4 regions of the Bacillus sp. AMCV2 genome follow, and region 4 is predicted to be linked to each of the others. Evidence: riboswitches for the same ligand, from Rfam matches in the RefSeq annotation. Region 4 holds a riboswitch; each other region holds the start of a gene.
The links. Region 4 has a riboswitch for thiamine pyrophosphate ahead of ylmB (N-formyl-4-amino-5-aminomethyl-2-methylpyrimidine deformylase). Riboswitches for the same ligand answer to the same signal wherever they lie in the genome.
Positions count from the first base shown of each region.

Region 1: it holds a riboswitch for thiamine pyrophosphate, as region 4 does, so the genes downstream of both, thiU (HMP/thiamine ABC transporter substrate-binding protein ThiU) here and ylmB (N-formyl-4-amino-5-aminomethyl-2-methylpyrimidine deformylase) in region 4, are expected to answer to the same signal.
Region 2: it holds a riboswitch for thiamine pyrophosphate, as region 4 does, so the genes downstream of both, tenA (thiaminase II) here and ylmB (N-formyl-4-amino-5-aminomethyl-2-methylpyrimidine deformylase) in region 4, are expected to answer to the same signal.
Region 3: it holds a riboswitch for thiamine pyrophosphate, as region 4 does, so the genes downstream of both, thiT (energy-coupled thiamine transporter ThiT) here and ylmB (N-formyl-4-amino-5-aminomethyl-2-methylpyrimidine deformylase) in region 4, are expected to answer to the same signal.

Region 1 is NZ_JBVYIB010000002.1:1,386,519-1,390,240, forward strand. It holds gene AC0OMA_RS07370 (ABC transporter ATP-binding protein) at 1-1,030, opposite strand, end outside; gene AC0OMA_RS07375 (ECF transporter S component) at 1,017-1,616, opposite strand; gene thiU (HMP/thiamine ABC transporter substrate-binding protein ThiU) at 1,618-2,220, opposite strand; TPP riboswitch at 2,317-2,429, opposite strand; gene ykoG (two-component system response regulator YkoG) at 2,531-3,217, shown strand; gene ykoH (two-component system sensor histidine kinase YkoH) at 3,221-3,722, shown strand, end outside.
Region 2 is NZ_JBVYIB010000002.1:1,237,079-1,240,800, forward strand. It holds gene AC0OMA_RS06510 (monovalent cation:proton antiporter family protein) at 1-1,842, shown strand, start outside; TPP riboswitch at 1,904-2,012, shown strand; gene tenA (thiaminase II) at 2,091-2,801, shown strand; gene tenI (thiazole tautomerase TenI) at 2,776-3,393, shown strand; gene thiO (glycine oxidase ThiO) at 3,377-3,722, shown strand, end outside.
Region 3 is NZ_JBVYIB010000002.1:3,005,039-3,008,760, forward strand. It holds rRNA gene AC0OMA_RS15655 (16S ribosomal RNA) at 1-1,524, opposite strand, end outside; TPP riboswitch at 1,989-2,090, shown strand; gene thiT (energy-coupled thiamine transporter ThiT) at 2,190-2,768, shown strand; gene AC0OMA_RS15665 (N-acetyltransferase family protein) at 2,810-3,331, opposite strand; gene floT (flotillin lipid rafts scaffold protein FloT) at 3,349-3,722, opposite strand, start outside.
Region 4 is NZ_JBVYIB010000002.1:1,598,973-1,602,694, forward strand. It holds gene sigE (RNA polymerase sporulation sigma factor SigE) at 1-491, shown strand, start outside; gene sigG (RNA polymerase sporulation sigma factor SigG) at 631-1,413, shown strand; gene AC0OMA_RS08470 (ABC transporter ATP-binding protein) at 1,561-2,355, shown strand; TPP riboswitch at 2,368-2,469, shown strand; gene ylmB (N-formyl-4-amino-5-aminomethyl-2-methylpyrimidine deformylase) at 2,557-3,722, shown strand, end outside.

The DNA of each region.
Region 1 (3,722 bases), 210 kb from region 4:
TGAGACGGGCCAAAACTGATAGGAGCGTCGATTTTCCAGTTCCGTTCGGACCGACAAGCGCCGTTAAAGAACCTTCGCGCAACGAAAAGCTGATGTCTTTGAAAATCGCCTGCGGTCCTCTCGCGAACGAAAGGCTGCTGACTTCAAGCACACTCTCCCCAGAAGGGGCTTTCTTCTTTTTGGCATGCCCGGCAGGAATAGGCTCTTTGAACAGCATCTCTTTTGATAAAGTAAACGGCATACTCAGCTTTTCCTGCAGATGACAGACCTTTGGAATGGCGATGCCCAATTTCTTTAGTGTCTCCGCTTCATGCTGAAATAGATTTTTCGTCAGGCCATCCAGCGCCTTTTTGCCTGATTTGTCGAGCACGATCGTTCTCTCAATCCAAGGCGCCCATTCATCAAGCTGGTGCTCAATGACGAGGAGGCTGAAACCTTTTTCCCGCTGAAGATCTTTCATCAGATGAACGAACTCCCGTGCTGAGAAAGGGTCTAAAAGAGAGGTCGGCTCATCTAAAATAATAAGCTCAGGCTCCATCGCCAAAATACAGGCGAGAGCCACTTTCTGCTTTTGTCCTCCTGAAAGGGTTGAGATCGTTTTTTCTTTTAAATGGGTAATGCGTAATTTTTCTAATACGGCGTTGATTTTCTCTGTCATTGCTTCTTTTGGAACTTGCAGATTTTCCAGCCCGAACGCTATTTCGTCCTCCACCGTCAGCATGCAGAACTGCTGATCAGGATCCTGAAAAACGACCCCGGCATGCTGAGCAATCGTTTCGGAGGTTTCAGCATCTGTGACCGGCTTTTGAAATAGAAATGCATGTCCGGACTGAATGCCGTCGCAAGCCTCCGGATATAGACCGTTTAAACAAAGGGCGAGCGAGCTTTTACCGCATCCGCTCGGTCCTAATAATAAAACACATTCTCCTTTTTGAAGCTCAAACGAAATGTCTTGAAAAACCGGTTTCTCGTCTTCTTCATAAGAGAAGCTGAGCTGCTCAACCGTCAGAAGCTCATCAAAGGCTTGCATGTTCTGACGCCCGCTTCCGTTTCTTTTTCAGTTCCTTTCCGAGTGCCATTCCGTTTAACACACCTGTATAAGCGAGAGAGTCGCTGACAGCTTTTCCGAGAAGCCCCGCCAAAAGCGCGCCGGAAATGAGGCGGATCACAAGCATAATGAGCAGATAACCTGGTGAATAGGCTGCATAGCCAGAAACAAAGAGATCATAGATAAAGCTGGCTACTGAAGACCCCATACCGGCCAGCATAAGGACAGGGAGAGAGTATGCTTTCCAGCGTGTTGCAAGAAACACAGCCTCAGCCCCGAGTCCTTGAACAATGCCAATGACGATGACCATCGGGCCAGACGGATTTCCCAGCAGGCACTCAACGAGAGCGGCAATGATTTCAGAAACGAGCGCCGCACCCGGTTTTCGAATCATGTACGCGGCGATCACAGAAACGATAAACCAAATGCCGTAAATCGGTTCATAGGCGATTGCCCCAAACATACCTGCAAGCACGTTTCCGAAATGTGTAAATAATAAATAAACAACGGCAAATACGATACTGATAACCGACATGATGACAATTTCTTTTACTTTCCAGCTTTTCATGTTATCCCTGCTTTCTGTTTTTTCTTGATGGACTGTTAGCCGAAAGATTCACAGTCATGGTGATGTGGTTTGTTTGCTGCTCGGCCATGCGGAAAACGGCTTCCAATGTGCTGAATACGTCATGCGCATCCCCGTCAAGCTCGCTCGCGTAATGGACACCCTGTACGAAAGTGCCTTGGGCTTTTGCAATGTCGACAGCCTTCATAATCAATCCCATATAATCCGGCTCGTTCATTGGATAAAGGGCAAATTGGCACGGCGCTTCCGCCTTCAAGCCTTGGACAGCATCTTCATTGACACGCTTATCACCTTTGGAAAGATATGTATCCCCCTGTGTGTCACCCGGGCATCCAATGGAAAACGTGCCGTTCATGACGATGTGTTGTTCGCTGTTTGCTGCATGAAGGTAAATGGCTTTTGCAGCATCGAATACATGATCAATCGATCCGCGTAACACCGTGCTGATATGGTCGGTTTTCGTCCAAACCTTGGATGTATCTGTTTTTTTCAGCGCAGACTTGATCACACTGATAAAATCATCCGTCATCGGATATAAAGAGAAGCGAAAACCGGCGATTCTGCTTGTACCGCAAATATGCTCCATTTCTCCGACCTCCTGTTTTTTTGGTAAAATAAAAAACTGCATATCCTAAGGGAATATGCAGTCATAGATCGATTAAGCGCACAAAAAAATACACCATTCGGTCAACCTGCACTTCCCCACGCTGGTATTATCCAGATCGGGTCATAAGGGATCAAAGCGCGTTTCTTTCGCGCTTTATCTCAGCCAAAACAGCACCCCTAGTGCTTTCCGTATACAATTTTTTATTTTGACATCATAATAGATGATAAGAATCATTTTGTAAACAACGAAATCATTTTTTTCATATAGGGACGGGAGAGGATGATCAAATTTGGAAAAAGGACACATATTAATTGTGGAAGATGAAGAAAAAATCGCCAGGGTTCTACAGCTTGAATTGGAATATGAAGGATACAGCGTCACCATCAAACACAATGGCACAGAAGGTCTGGATGCGGCAGCGGAAGGCGGGTATTCCTTGGTGCTTCTTGATGTCATGCTTCCGGGGCTTAGCGGACTGGAAGTGCTGCGCCGCTTGAGAAAAACGGATTCGCAGACACCGGTCATATTATTAACGGCGCGAGACAGTATTCCTGATAAGGTAACAGGTCTGGACATCGGTGCAAATGACTATGTCACCAAGCCGTTTGAAATCGAGGAATTGCTTGCGAGAATCAGGGCGGCGTTGCGGCAAAATGGAACAAAAACTGAAGATATCGGCACCTTTCTTACATATGACGATTTGCGGGTGAACGAAAAAACCCGTGAAGTGAGACGCGGAGACAAAGAGGTGGAATTAACGCCGCGGGAATTTGATCTGCTCGTCTATATGCTAAAGCATCCGCAGCAAGTGCTGACAAGGGAGCAAATTCTAAGCTCGGTATGGGGATTTGATTATATCGGTGATACAAATGTCGTGGACGTCTACATAAGATACATCAGAAAAAAACTGGACTATCCTTACGAAAAACAGCTGATCCATACGATTCGCGGGGTCGGCTATGCCATTAAGGGGTAAACGATGAAGCTGAAGACCAAGATTCATCTATACACATCAATATCACTGTTGATTTTATTAATTTTGGTTCATACCGCAGTATATCTCATTTTTTCGTCTGCGCTGACATCAAAGGATGCGGCCCGGCTTGCTGATGAGACGGATAACATTGCCGAAGCGCTGCGTGCCGCTGAAACAGAAGGAGTGGCTTTGCGGGATATGCTGCAGGCCTATCTTCCGGCAAATGGCATGGTGCGTGTAGTGAATGGTGATCAAAAAGCCGTTATGACGATCACAAAAGAAAAAGCCTATAAAGATTTTCCTCTCTCTTTTCATAGCGGAGAAACGGCAGATGTGAGGAAACATGACGGCAAGCTGTTTGCCGAGGCTGCTGTTCCGGTGATTTGGACCGATGGACAAGTGGTGTCTCTTCAGCTGGTTGAAAGACTGGAGAACACAGAAGAGAGTCTGTTTCTGTTGAAAATCATCTTAATCGCTGCAAGTGCTGCTGTCTGCATTGCTTCTT
Region 2 (3,722 bases), 360 kb from region 4:
GCGCATACATCTGTCGCATCTTTAGTTGTTGTACTTATCGTTGCATTTTTGACACCCATCCTTTTGCATCGGTTTAAACTCAGCATCCCGGTTGTTGTTGCTGAAATCATTATGGGGCTGATTATTGGGAAAAGCGGCCTTAATTTAGTTGTGGAGGGTGACACCTGGCTCCAGACACTTTCTATGCTTGGGTTTATCTTTTTAATGTTTTTAAGCGGGCTTGAAATTGATTTTTCATCGTTTGAGAAAGGGAAGAAAAAGCAGTTCCTGCCGAACGGCAAGGAAGCGCCTAATACGTTTGCTGCGGCATCTATTATTTTTGTCGGCATTTTTATTTTATCATTGCTCTTGTCCTATGGGTTCGTCTTGGCTGGATTTATCCAAAATGCTTTTTTAATGACCCTGATTATTTCAACGATATCGTTAGGCGTTGTCGTTCCAACATTAAAAGAAGAACGGATCATGAATTCAAATATCGGGCAGATTATTTTGCTTGTTGCTGTTATTGCTGATTTGGCCACGATGATTCTTCTTGCTGTTTTTTCTTCTTTATACGGAGAGGACAGCGGAAACATGTGGCTCCTGATGATTCTGTTTGCGGCCGGAGTGGTGCTATACTTTTTCGGCCGGGTCTTTAAACATCGCTCTTTTGTTCAGTCCATGTCAAAAGGGACGATCCAGATCGGGACGCGTGCCATTTTTACGTTAATTATTGTACTCGTTGCCCTGTCTGAATCACTTGGGGCGGAAAATATTCTCGGCGCTTTCTTAGCGGGGGTTCTCGTTTCCCTGCTTTCGCCAAACAAAGAACTTGTTCAGCAGCTGGATTCATTTGGTTATGGGTTCTTAATACCGATTTTCTTTGTGATGGTCGGTGTGAAGCTGGATATTTGGACTCTTTTTCAGGATAAAACAATTTTAATCATGATTCCGCTCCTGCTGCTGGCGCTGTTAGTCAGCAAAATCATTCCTGTCATGTACTTAAAGAAGTGGTATGATAACCGAACCATTTTCGCGTCTGGTTTCTTGCTGACATCAACGCTTTCGCTCGTGATTGCCGCTGCAACAATCGGCCAGCAGCTTCACGTGATCAGTGCAAATATGTCAGGAGCGCTAATTTTAGTAGCCGTCATTGCAAGTATTTTTACGCCGATCTGTTTTAAAAAATTATACAAACGGGAAGAGCAGCCGGAGGAGAAAAAGACGATTACGTTCATCGGCGCCAATCAAATGACTTTGCCTGTTACACTCGAATTGCCAGAGGAAGAGTATGACGTGCGTGTTGTACACGTCTACCAAGAGAATGCAGAGGAAAAGCTGTCAGAATCAGTGTTTGCTGTTGAAACAATTTCTGACTATGAACACGAGACGCTTGAATCACTCGGCATTTTTGAAACGGATATCCTCGTTGTGGCGACAGGAAATGAAGATATGAATGCAGACATTGCATTACTTGCAAAAGAAAAAGGCACAGAAAGAGTCATTGCAAGCGTAGGATCACCGGAGCATGAAGCAGCTCTGAAGGAGCAGGGAATCAGCATCTTTTCTATTCTGCTGTCGACAAAAACGTTGCTTCGCGCACTGATTGAAGCGCCTGGCGTCATGAAGCTGCTCACGAACCAGGAGTCTTCACTGTATCAAATTAATATGGAGAACAGTAAATACGACGGTGTGATTTTACGGGAATTCCCTTTAACAGGTGACGTCATCTTTGTCAGGATTTTCAGAGGTGTGGACAGCATTGTTCCTCATGGGGATACAAGGCTGAAACTGGGAGATCGCTTAATTGTCACCGGATCTCGGGGGTACGTAACGGATCTTAAGAAAACATTGGAAGGATAAATCTTGACCAAATAAGGATTCGTGTTAATATAGAGGTGCAGAACAATTCAATATGTATTCGTTTAACCACTAGGGGTGTCCTTCATAAGGACTGAGATAAAAGTGTGACTTTTAGACCCTCATAACTTGAACAGGTTCAGACCTGCGTAGGGAAGTGGAGCGGTATTTGTGTTATTTTACTATGCCAATTCCAAACCACTTTTCCTTGCGGGAAAGTGGTTTTTTTATTTTCAGAGGGGGAATGATTTGTGAAGTTTTCAGAAGAATGCCGCAGCGCAGCCGCAGAATGGTGGGAGGGGAGCTTTGTCCATCCGTTCGTTCAAGGAATCGGTGACGGAACGCTTCCGATTGACCGTTTTAAATACTACGTACTTCAGGATTCCTATTACTTAACGCATTTTGCAAAGGTGCAGTCATTTGGCGCAGCTTATGCGAAGGACCTTTTTACAACGGGGAGGATGGCAAGCCATGCCCAAGGTACATATGAGGCGGAAATGGCGCTTCATCGCGAGTTTGCCGAGCTGTTGGAAATCAGCGAGGAAGAGCGTAAGGCGTTTAAGCCGTCTCCTACGGCGTACTCTTATACATCCCATATGTACCGTTCGGTTTTGAGTGGGAATTTCGCTGAAATCTTAGCGGCCTTGCTGCCATGCTACTGGCTCTATTACGAGGTTGGTGAGAAATTGCTGCATTGCGATCCTGGGCATCCGATTTATCAAAAGTGGATTGGGACGTACGGCGGTGACTGGTTTAGACAACAGGTTGAGGAGCAAATCAACCGCTTTGATGAGCTGGCGGAAAACAGCACGGAGGAAGTGCGTGCCAAGATGAAAGAGAATTTTGTCATCTCCAGCTTCTATGAATATCAATTTTGGGGAATGGCCTATCAAAAAGAAGGCTGGTCGGAGCGCGGCATAAAAGAGGTGGAGGAATGTGGAGCTTCACGCCATAACGGATAACTGCAAGCCGGTAGAAGAGCTAGCGAGAACCATCATTTCGATTCAGAATGAAGTTGATTTTATTCACATTCGGGAACGCTCAAAATCGGCGGCAGATATTCTGAAACTGCTCGAGCTTATTTTTGAAGGCGGTATAGATAAACGAAAACTGGTGATGAACGGGCGCGTGGATATTGCGCTTTTTTCTACGATTCATCGCGTGCAGCTGCCAAGCAGCAGCTTTTCGCCGAAGCAGGTAAGAGCCAGATTTCCTCACCTTCATATCGGGCGGTCCGTGCATTCACTGGAGGAAGCGGTTCAAGCAGAAAAGGAAGACGCAGACTACGTGTTGTTCGGCCATGTGTTTGAAACAGATTGCAAAAAGGGTCTTGAAGGCAGAGGTGTGTCTTTGCTGTCAGATATTAAACAGCGGATTTCCATCCCGGTTATTGCCATCGGCGGAATGACGCCAGACAGATTAAGAGACGTAAAACAAGCAGGAGCAGATGGCATCGCTGTCATGTCGGGAATTTTTTCTTCCGCTGACCCTTTGGAAGCTGCCAGACGATATTCCCGCAAGCTAAAGGAGATGCGCTATGAAAAGGCATTATGATGCAGTTGTCATTGGAGGCGGAATTATCGGTTCCGCGATTGCTTATCATTTGGCAAAGGAAAACAAAAGCACCGCATTGTTTGAAAGCGGAACAATGGGCAGCAGAACGACAAGTGCCGCTGCCGGAATGCTGGGCGCCCATGCCGAATGCGAGGAACGTGACGCGTTTTTTGATTTCGCCATGCACAGTCAGCGTCTGTACAAAGGTCTTGGAGAAGAGCTTTATGCATTATCTGGTGTGGATATCAGGCAGCATAACGGCGGTATGTTTAAGCTTGCATTTTCTGAAGAAGATGTGCTGCAGCTGAGACAGATGGACGATTTGGACT
Region 3 (3,722 bases), 1.4 Mb from region 4:
CGATACGGCTACCTTGTTACGACTTCACCCCAATCATCTGTCCCACCTTCGGCGGCTGGCTCCTAAAAGGTTACCTCACCGACTTCGGGTGTTACAAACTCTCGTGGTGTGACGGGCGGTGTGTACAAGGCCCGGGAACGTATTCACCGCGGCATGCTGATCCGCGATTACTAGCGATTCCAGCTTCACGCAGTCGAGTTGCAGACTGCGATCCGAACTGAGAACAGATTTGTGGGATTGGCTTAACCTCGCGGTTTCGCTGCCCTTTGTTCTGTCCATTGTAGCACGTGTGTAGCCCAGGTCATAAGGGGCATGATGATTTGACGTCATCCCCACCTTCCTCCGGTTTGTCACCGGCAGTCACCTTAGAGTGCCCAACTGAATGCTGGCAACTAAGATCAAGGGTTGCGCTCGTTGCGGGACTTAACCCAACATCTCACGACACGAGCTGACGACAACCATGCACCACCTGTCACTCTGCCCCCGAAGGGGACGTCCTATCTCTAGGATTGCCAGAGGATGTCAAGACCTGGTAAGGTTCTTCGCGTTGCTTCGAATTAAACCACATGCTCCACCGCTTGTGCGGGCCCCCGTCAATTCCTTTGAGTTTCAGTCTTGCGACCGTACTCCCCAGGCGGAGTGCTTAATGCGTTAGCTGCAGCACTAAGGGGCGGAAACCCCCTAACACTTAGCACTCATCGTTTACGGCGTGGACTACCAGGGTATCTAATCCTGTTCGCTCCCCACGCTTTCGCTCCTCAGCGTCAGTTACAGACCAGAGAGTCGCCTTCGCCACTGGTGTTCCTCCACATCTCTACGCATTTCACCGCTACACGTGGAATTCCACTCTCCTCTTCTGCACTCAAGTTCCCCAGTTTCCAATGACCCTCCCCGGTTGAGCCGGGGGCTTTCACATCAGACTTAAGAAACCGCCTGCGAGCCCTTTACGCCCAATAATTCCGGACAACGCTTGCCACCTACGTATTACCGCGGCTGCTGGCACGTAGTTAGCCGTGGCTTTCTGGTTAGGTACCGTCAAGGTACCGCCCTATTTGAACGGTACTTGTTCTTCCCTAACAACAGAGCTTTACGATCCGAAAACCTTCATCACTCACGCGGCGTTGCTCCGTCAGACTTTCGTCCATTGCGGAAGATTCCCTACTGCTGCCTCCCGTAGGAGTCTGGGCCGTGTCTCAGTCCCAGTGTGGCCGATCACCCTCTCAGGTCGGCTACGCATCGTCGCCTTGGTGAGCCGTTACCTCACCAACTAGCTAATGCGCCGCGGGTCCATCTGTAAGTGGTAGCCGAAGCCACCTTTTATGTTTGAACCATGCGGTTCAAACAAGCATCCGGTATTAGCCCCGGTTTCCCGGAGTTATCCCAGTCTTACAGGCAGGTTACCCACGTGTTACTCACCCGTCCGCCGCTAACATCAGGGAGCAAGCTCCCATCTGTCCGCTCGACTTGCATGTATTAGGCACGCCGCCAGCGTTCGTCCTGAGCCAGGATCAAACTCTCCGATAAATGGATCACAGGTTAAGTTCACCGCATCCTGCGGCGACACCTGTGTGACCTGCGTCGTGCAGGTCCTAGTTTGACTGACTACGCACATCGCTGTGCGATTTATAAAAATGAATTAACAGGTACGTTTTATCTTGTTTAGTTTTCAAAGATCATTTCGTTACTTCTCAATGAAGCAGCTTTACTAATATAACATTCAGCTTCTTTTTTGTCAACAACTTTTTTCAAGTTGTTTTGAAGCATCTAGTTTGTGTCCGCTGTGCATCAGCGACGTTTAATAATATAACACCTGTATTTATTTATTGCAATAGTTTTTTTAAAAAATCTATAAAACAAATAAACTATAATCCTCGCCATGATTTCTAAAGCGTGTGTATCATATAACTTTCTTAAAAGAACATATACATCAGTCATGTGATCTTGTTGTTTTTTTTGTTTTCTTGTATAGTAGAAACGAACTAAATACTGATGACCACAAGGGGAGCATTAAAGCTGAGAGTGAGCGGTTTCGTTCTGACCCTTTGAACCTGTTAGTTAACGCTGGCGTAGGGATGTGGCAAAGTCAAATGAATTGCAGATCGTAAAGCAGTGCGTGGAACTTTTCTCATCCTTCCGCGTGCTGCTTTTTTGTTGTCCTTTTGGTTGTCTGTCAATGGAAGGAGATAGATATGAATCAATCTAAGCAACTGGTTCGCCTTATTGAAATTGCCATTATGACAGCAGCAGCCGTTATTTTAGACATTGTCTCAGGAATGTTTCTTAGCATGCCTCAAGGAGGCTCGGTCTCCATCATGATGATTCCGATCTTTTTAATTTCGTTTCGCTGGGGTGTCAAAGCAGGTCTTACTACAGGTTTGTTGACAGGTCTAGTACAAATAGCAATCGGAAACTTGTTTGCTCAACATCCTGTACAGCTATTGTTAGATTACATTGTCGCTTTCGCAGCAATCGGCATAAGCGGCTGTTTCGCTTCTTCTGTCCGTAAAGCCGCTGTATCAAAAACAAAAGGGAAATTGATTGTTTCAGTGGTCAGCGCAGTTTTCATCGGCAGTTTGCTGCGCTATGCCGCGCATGTCATTTCAGGAGCTGTGTTTTTCGGCAGCTTTGCTCCAAAAGGAACGCCGGTATGGATTTATTCTTTAACTTATAATGCGACTTACATGGTTCCTTCATTCATTATTTGTGCAATTGTCCTATGTTTATTATTTATGACAGCACCCCGTTTGCTTAAAAGTGACAAAGCGTAAAAGTGACAATCCCCCAGCGAATTCCGCTGGGGGATTGTTCGTTATCTGTTAAGAAGTGTTTTTAAAGCTGAAAGATCCGGCCAGCCAAGACCTACTTCTTTCAGCCTTACTCCGTCAATTTCAAAGTTGTCCTCCGCTACTCTTTCAGGTGAATAGGCCTGATAAAATATAATCGAGGGATTCTGCTCAATAACCCAAACAAACATACTTGAAAAACCATGTTGAAGCAAAAACTCCGCTCCTTTTGCTAAGAGCGCCCTGCCTGCACCTTGCCGCTGGCGCTCTTCCACAAGATAAATAGCGTATAACTCGCCGTCATAGCCTTCTTGTTCAGATCGAATAGGTCCAAATGAAGCAAAGCCGAATACTGAACCCATTTCGTCCTGAGCAACAAATACTCCCTTTAACGAGCGACTTTTCCATTTGTCTTCAAATTCCTTATAGTTCAGGCTGTTTAAATAATCAATCGGGATAATTTCGTGGTATGTTGTCCTCCAGCTGTCTACATGCACTTTTGCAATGTCCTTTATATCCTCTAACTTCGCTTCACGTACAGTTACCATACGGTTCTGCCCTTTCCTTACTCTGATTTTTGGATCGTTTTGGCTTCTTTGATTTCATTTGTTAATTCATTAATGCTTTGTTTTACGTTTCCTTTTCCTGAAAAGTTCTCAAGCATTTCTTTTACATCAATTCCTGAGGATGCTTTTAAACTTTCTTGCAGACTTGACATTAAGTTCGTCGCATAGCTGGTTACTTTGTTTGCTCCGCTTGATTCACCGCTTCCTCCTGTATCGACAACGGTGATTTTATCAATATTTGAAAGAGGTGCCGCTGCTTGTTTCGCGTATTCCGGAAGCATTTTGACAATCATATCGAAAATCGCCGCCTGCCCGTACTGTTCAAAGGCAGCCGCAATTTTCTCTTTTGCTTCCGCTTCTGCAAGACCTTTCA
Region 4 (3,722 bases):
TTGAAAATACGGGAATTAATATAGAGGATTTAATCAGCATCGGTACCATCGGTCTAATCAAAGCTGTGAATACATTCAATCCAGAAAAGAAAATCAAGCTTGCTACCTATGCCTCCCGGTGTATAGAAAATGAAATCCTGATGTATTTAAGAAGAAATAACAAAATCCGTTCAGAGGTTTCCTTTGATGAACCGCTTAATATTGATTGGGACGGCAATGAGCTTTTGCTTTCTGATGTGCTCGGCACTGACGATGACATCATCACTAAAGACATAGAAGCTAACGTCGATAAAAAGCTTTTGAAAAAAGCGCTTGAACAGCTTAATGAGAGAGAAAAGCAAATCATGGAGCTGCGGTTTGGGCTTGTCGGTGAAGAAGAAAAAACCCAAAAGGATGTAGCGGATATGATGGGGATTTCTCAGTCTTATATTTCGCGGCTTGAGAAAAGAATTATAAAAAGGTTGAGAAAAGAGTTCAACAAAATGGTGTAAAAAATTTTATGGTTAGAACCCCTTGATTTTACAGGGATTTCCTGATTTCGACAGTTTTTCGGTCTGAGTGCAGTGCATATTTTTCCCACCCAAGGAGATACTTAACGTTGTACAGCAGCTCCTGTAGGGAGGGAAAAAAGTGTCGAGAAATAAAGTCGAAATCTGCGGGGTGGATACCTCCAAATTACCAGTACTCAAGAATGAAGAGATGAGAAAGCTGTTTAGGCAGCTGCAGGATGAAGGCGATGATTCAGCAAGAGAAAAGCTTGTAAACGGGAACTTGCGTCTTGTCTTAAGTGTCATTCAACGATTTAATAACAGAGGGGAGTATGTTGATGACTTATTTCAAGTCGGCTGCATCGGACTAATGAAATCCATTGATAATTTTGACCTAAGCCACAATGTTAAGTTTTCAACATACGCTGTACCTATGATTATCGGAGAGATCCGCAGGTATTTACGCGATAATAACCCGATCCGTGTATCAAGATCACTCCGGGACATCGCTTACAAGGCGCTTCAGGTAAGAGAGCGGTTAATCAGTGAGACAAGCAAGGAGCCGACTGCAGAAGACATCGCAAAAGTTCTTGAAGTACCGCATGAGGAAATTGTATTTGCGCTTGATGCCATCCAGGATCCGGTTTCTCTATTTGAACCGATCTATAACGACGGCGGAGACCCGATCTATGTGATGGACCAAATCAGTGATGAGCGCAATACAGATTCACAATGGATTGAAGAGCTGGCTTTAAAAGAGGGCATGAGAAGGCTGAACGATAGGGAAAAAATGATTTTGAGAAAGCGGTTCTTCCAAGGGAAAACCCAAATGGAAGTCGCCGAGGAAATCGGAATTTCTCAAGCGCAGGTGTCCAGACTTGAAAAAGCGGCTATCAAACAAATGAATAAAAATATTCATCAATAATGAAAAGCCTTTAAAACGATGTTGTTTTAAAGGCTTTTCTATTGATTACGGATGGTTTACGTTTTGGAAAAAGTAAGGTATCCTAGTTCGTACAAAGTTTTATGAAAATTAAAACAATTATAAAAGGTAATAAAGAGGAGGACCACGATGATTTTGCAGCTTGACAATGTCTCACTAAAACGGAATGGGAAATGGATACTGAGAGATATTCATTGGAAGGTGGAAGAAAAGGAAAATTGGGTGCTTTACGGCCTAAATGGCGCCGGGAAGACAGCGCTGTTAAATATGCTTTGCTCATATTATTTTCCAACATCAGGCGAGATGCAGGTGCTTGGCCATGAATTTGGCAAAACAGAGCTTGGGGAAAAGCTCAGACGTAAAATTGGCCTCGTCTCAGCAGCTCTTCAGCAAAAATTGTATCCGGCAGATTCAGCCTTTGAAATTGCTTTGAGCGGAGCTTACGCTTCGATTGGGTTATATGAAACGCCAAGTAAGGAAACCAGGGAAAAAGCGATTGGTTTGTTAGAGGACTTGGGAGCAATTGAATATGCCGATCGCCGCTATGAAACCCTTTCTCAAGGGGAAAAACAAAGAGCGTTGATTGCTAGAGCACTAATGGCCGATCCGGAGTTGCTGATACTGGATGAACCAGTCACAGGGCTGGATTTTATTGCCCGGGAAAAGTTGTTAGATACGATTACATACATTGCAAACAAAGAAAATGCACCATCTATCCTTTATGTGACTCATCATGCTGAAGAAATTTTGCCTGTCTTTGATAAAGCCCTTTTATTAAAACAGGGAGAGGTCTTTGGATCCGGAGAAATAAAGGAAATGCTTACTGATCAAGTACTTTCCGCTTTTTTTGATACGCCAATCCATGTATTATGGAATCAGGATCGGCCGTTTTTAACAAGAGCTGAGCCGATAACGAATGCCTGACAAACATATATAGATTCATCCTAGGGGTGCTTTGCGAAGCTGAGAGAGACTTTGTCTCAACCCTTTTGACCTGATCTGGATCATGCCAGCGGAGGGAAGCGGTGAAAAGCGGAGTACATCGGACTCCGTTTGTTTTTATTAAGCCGTTTCATCACATTTGAAACGGCTTTTTTGATTTTAAAGAATAGGAGCGGATTTACATTGGATCAACAAATAGACTCTTTGCAAAAAAAAGTGGAAGAACAAAAGGAGGAGCTTATTCAGCTTGCTAAAACACTGATTTCTTATCAAACACCCGCTCCGCCTGCAAGAAATACAGAGGGCATTCAGTCATGGATTGCGGGTTTTTTAAATGAATTGGGATTCTCGATCGACAAATGGGATGTGTACCCTGGAGATCCCAATGTTGTAGGGAAGCTAAAGGGAACAGATTCAGCAGATTATTATAGCCTGATTATCAATGGTCATGTAGATGTGGCAGAGGTAAAAGAGGATGAAGAATGGGAGCACAATCCGTTTCATCCAATTGAAAAAAACGGTCTCTTAATCGGGCGAGGCGCTTCCGATATGAAGGGCGGAATGGCTTGTGTGCTGTTTGCTGTCAAATTAATTCGTGAAGCCGGCATTGAGCTTCCCGGTGATCTGATTCTGCAATCGGTTATTGGAGAGGAAGTTGGAGAAGCCGGCACACTTGAATGCTGCAAGAGGGGCTACCACGCTGATTTTGCAATTGTCGCGGATACGAGCGATATGCATATTCAAGGCCAAGGTGGTGTCATTACAGGCTGGATCGAAATCAAAAGCAGTCAAACATTTCATGATGGAACGAGACGGAATATGATTCACGCAGGCGGAGGAACATTCGGAGCAAGCGCAATTGAAAAAATGGCAAAAATCATTGCGGGGCTCGGTGAACTTGAGCGCCACTGGTCCATTATGAAAAGTTATCCCGGTTTTAAACCAGGCACAAATACGATTAACCCGGCAGTTATAGAAGGCGGCAGACATGCGGCTTTTATAGCGGACGAATGCCGGCTGTGGATCACAGTCCATTTTTATCCGAATGAAACCCATGACCAAGTGGCAGCGGAAATAGAAGATTACGTCAATCGGCTGAGTGACAGTGATATTTGGCTTAGGGAAAACCGCCCTGTATTCAAGTGGGGAGGCTCATCCATGATAGAAGACAGAGGAGAAATTTTTCCGGCATTGGAAGTTGACCCTGGCCACCCAGGCGTCTTAGCGTTAACTGCCTCTCATGAGAAAGTGAAACGGGAGTGTCCAATTATTGACGTTTCTCAATCAGTTACAGATGGCGGGTGGCTGTATGATGCCGGTATTCCATGCGTAATATACGGTCCTGGAGA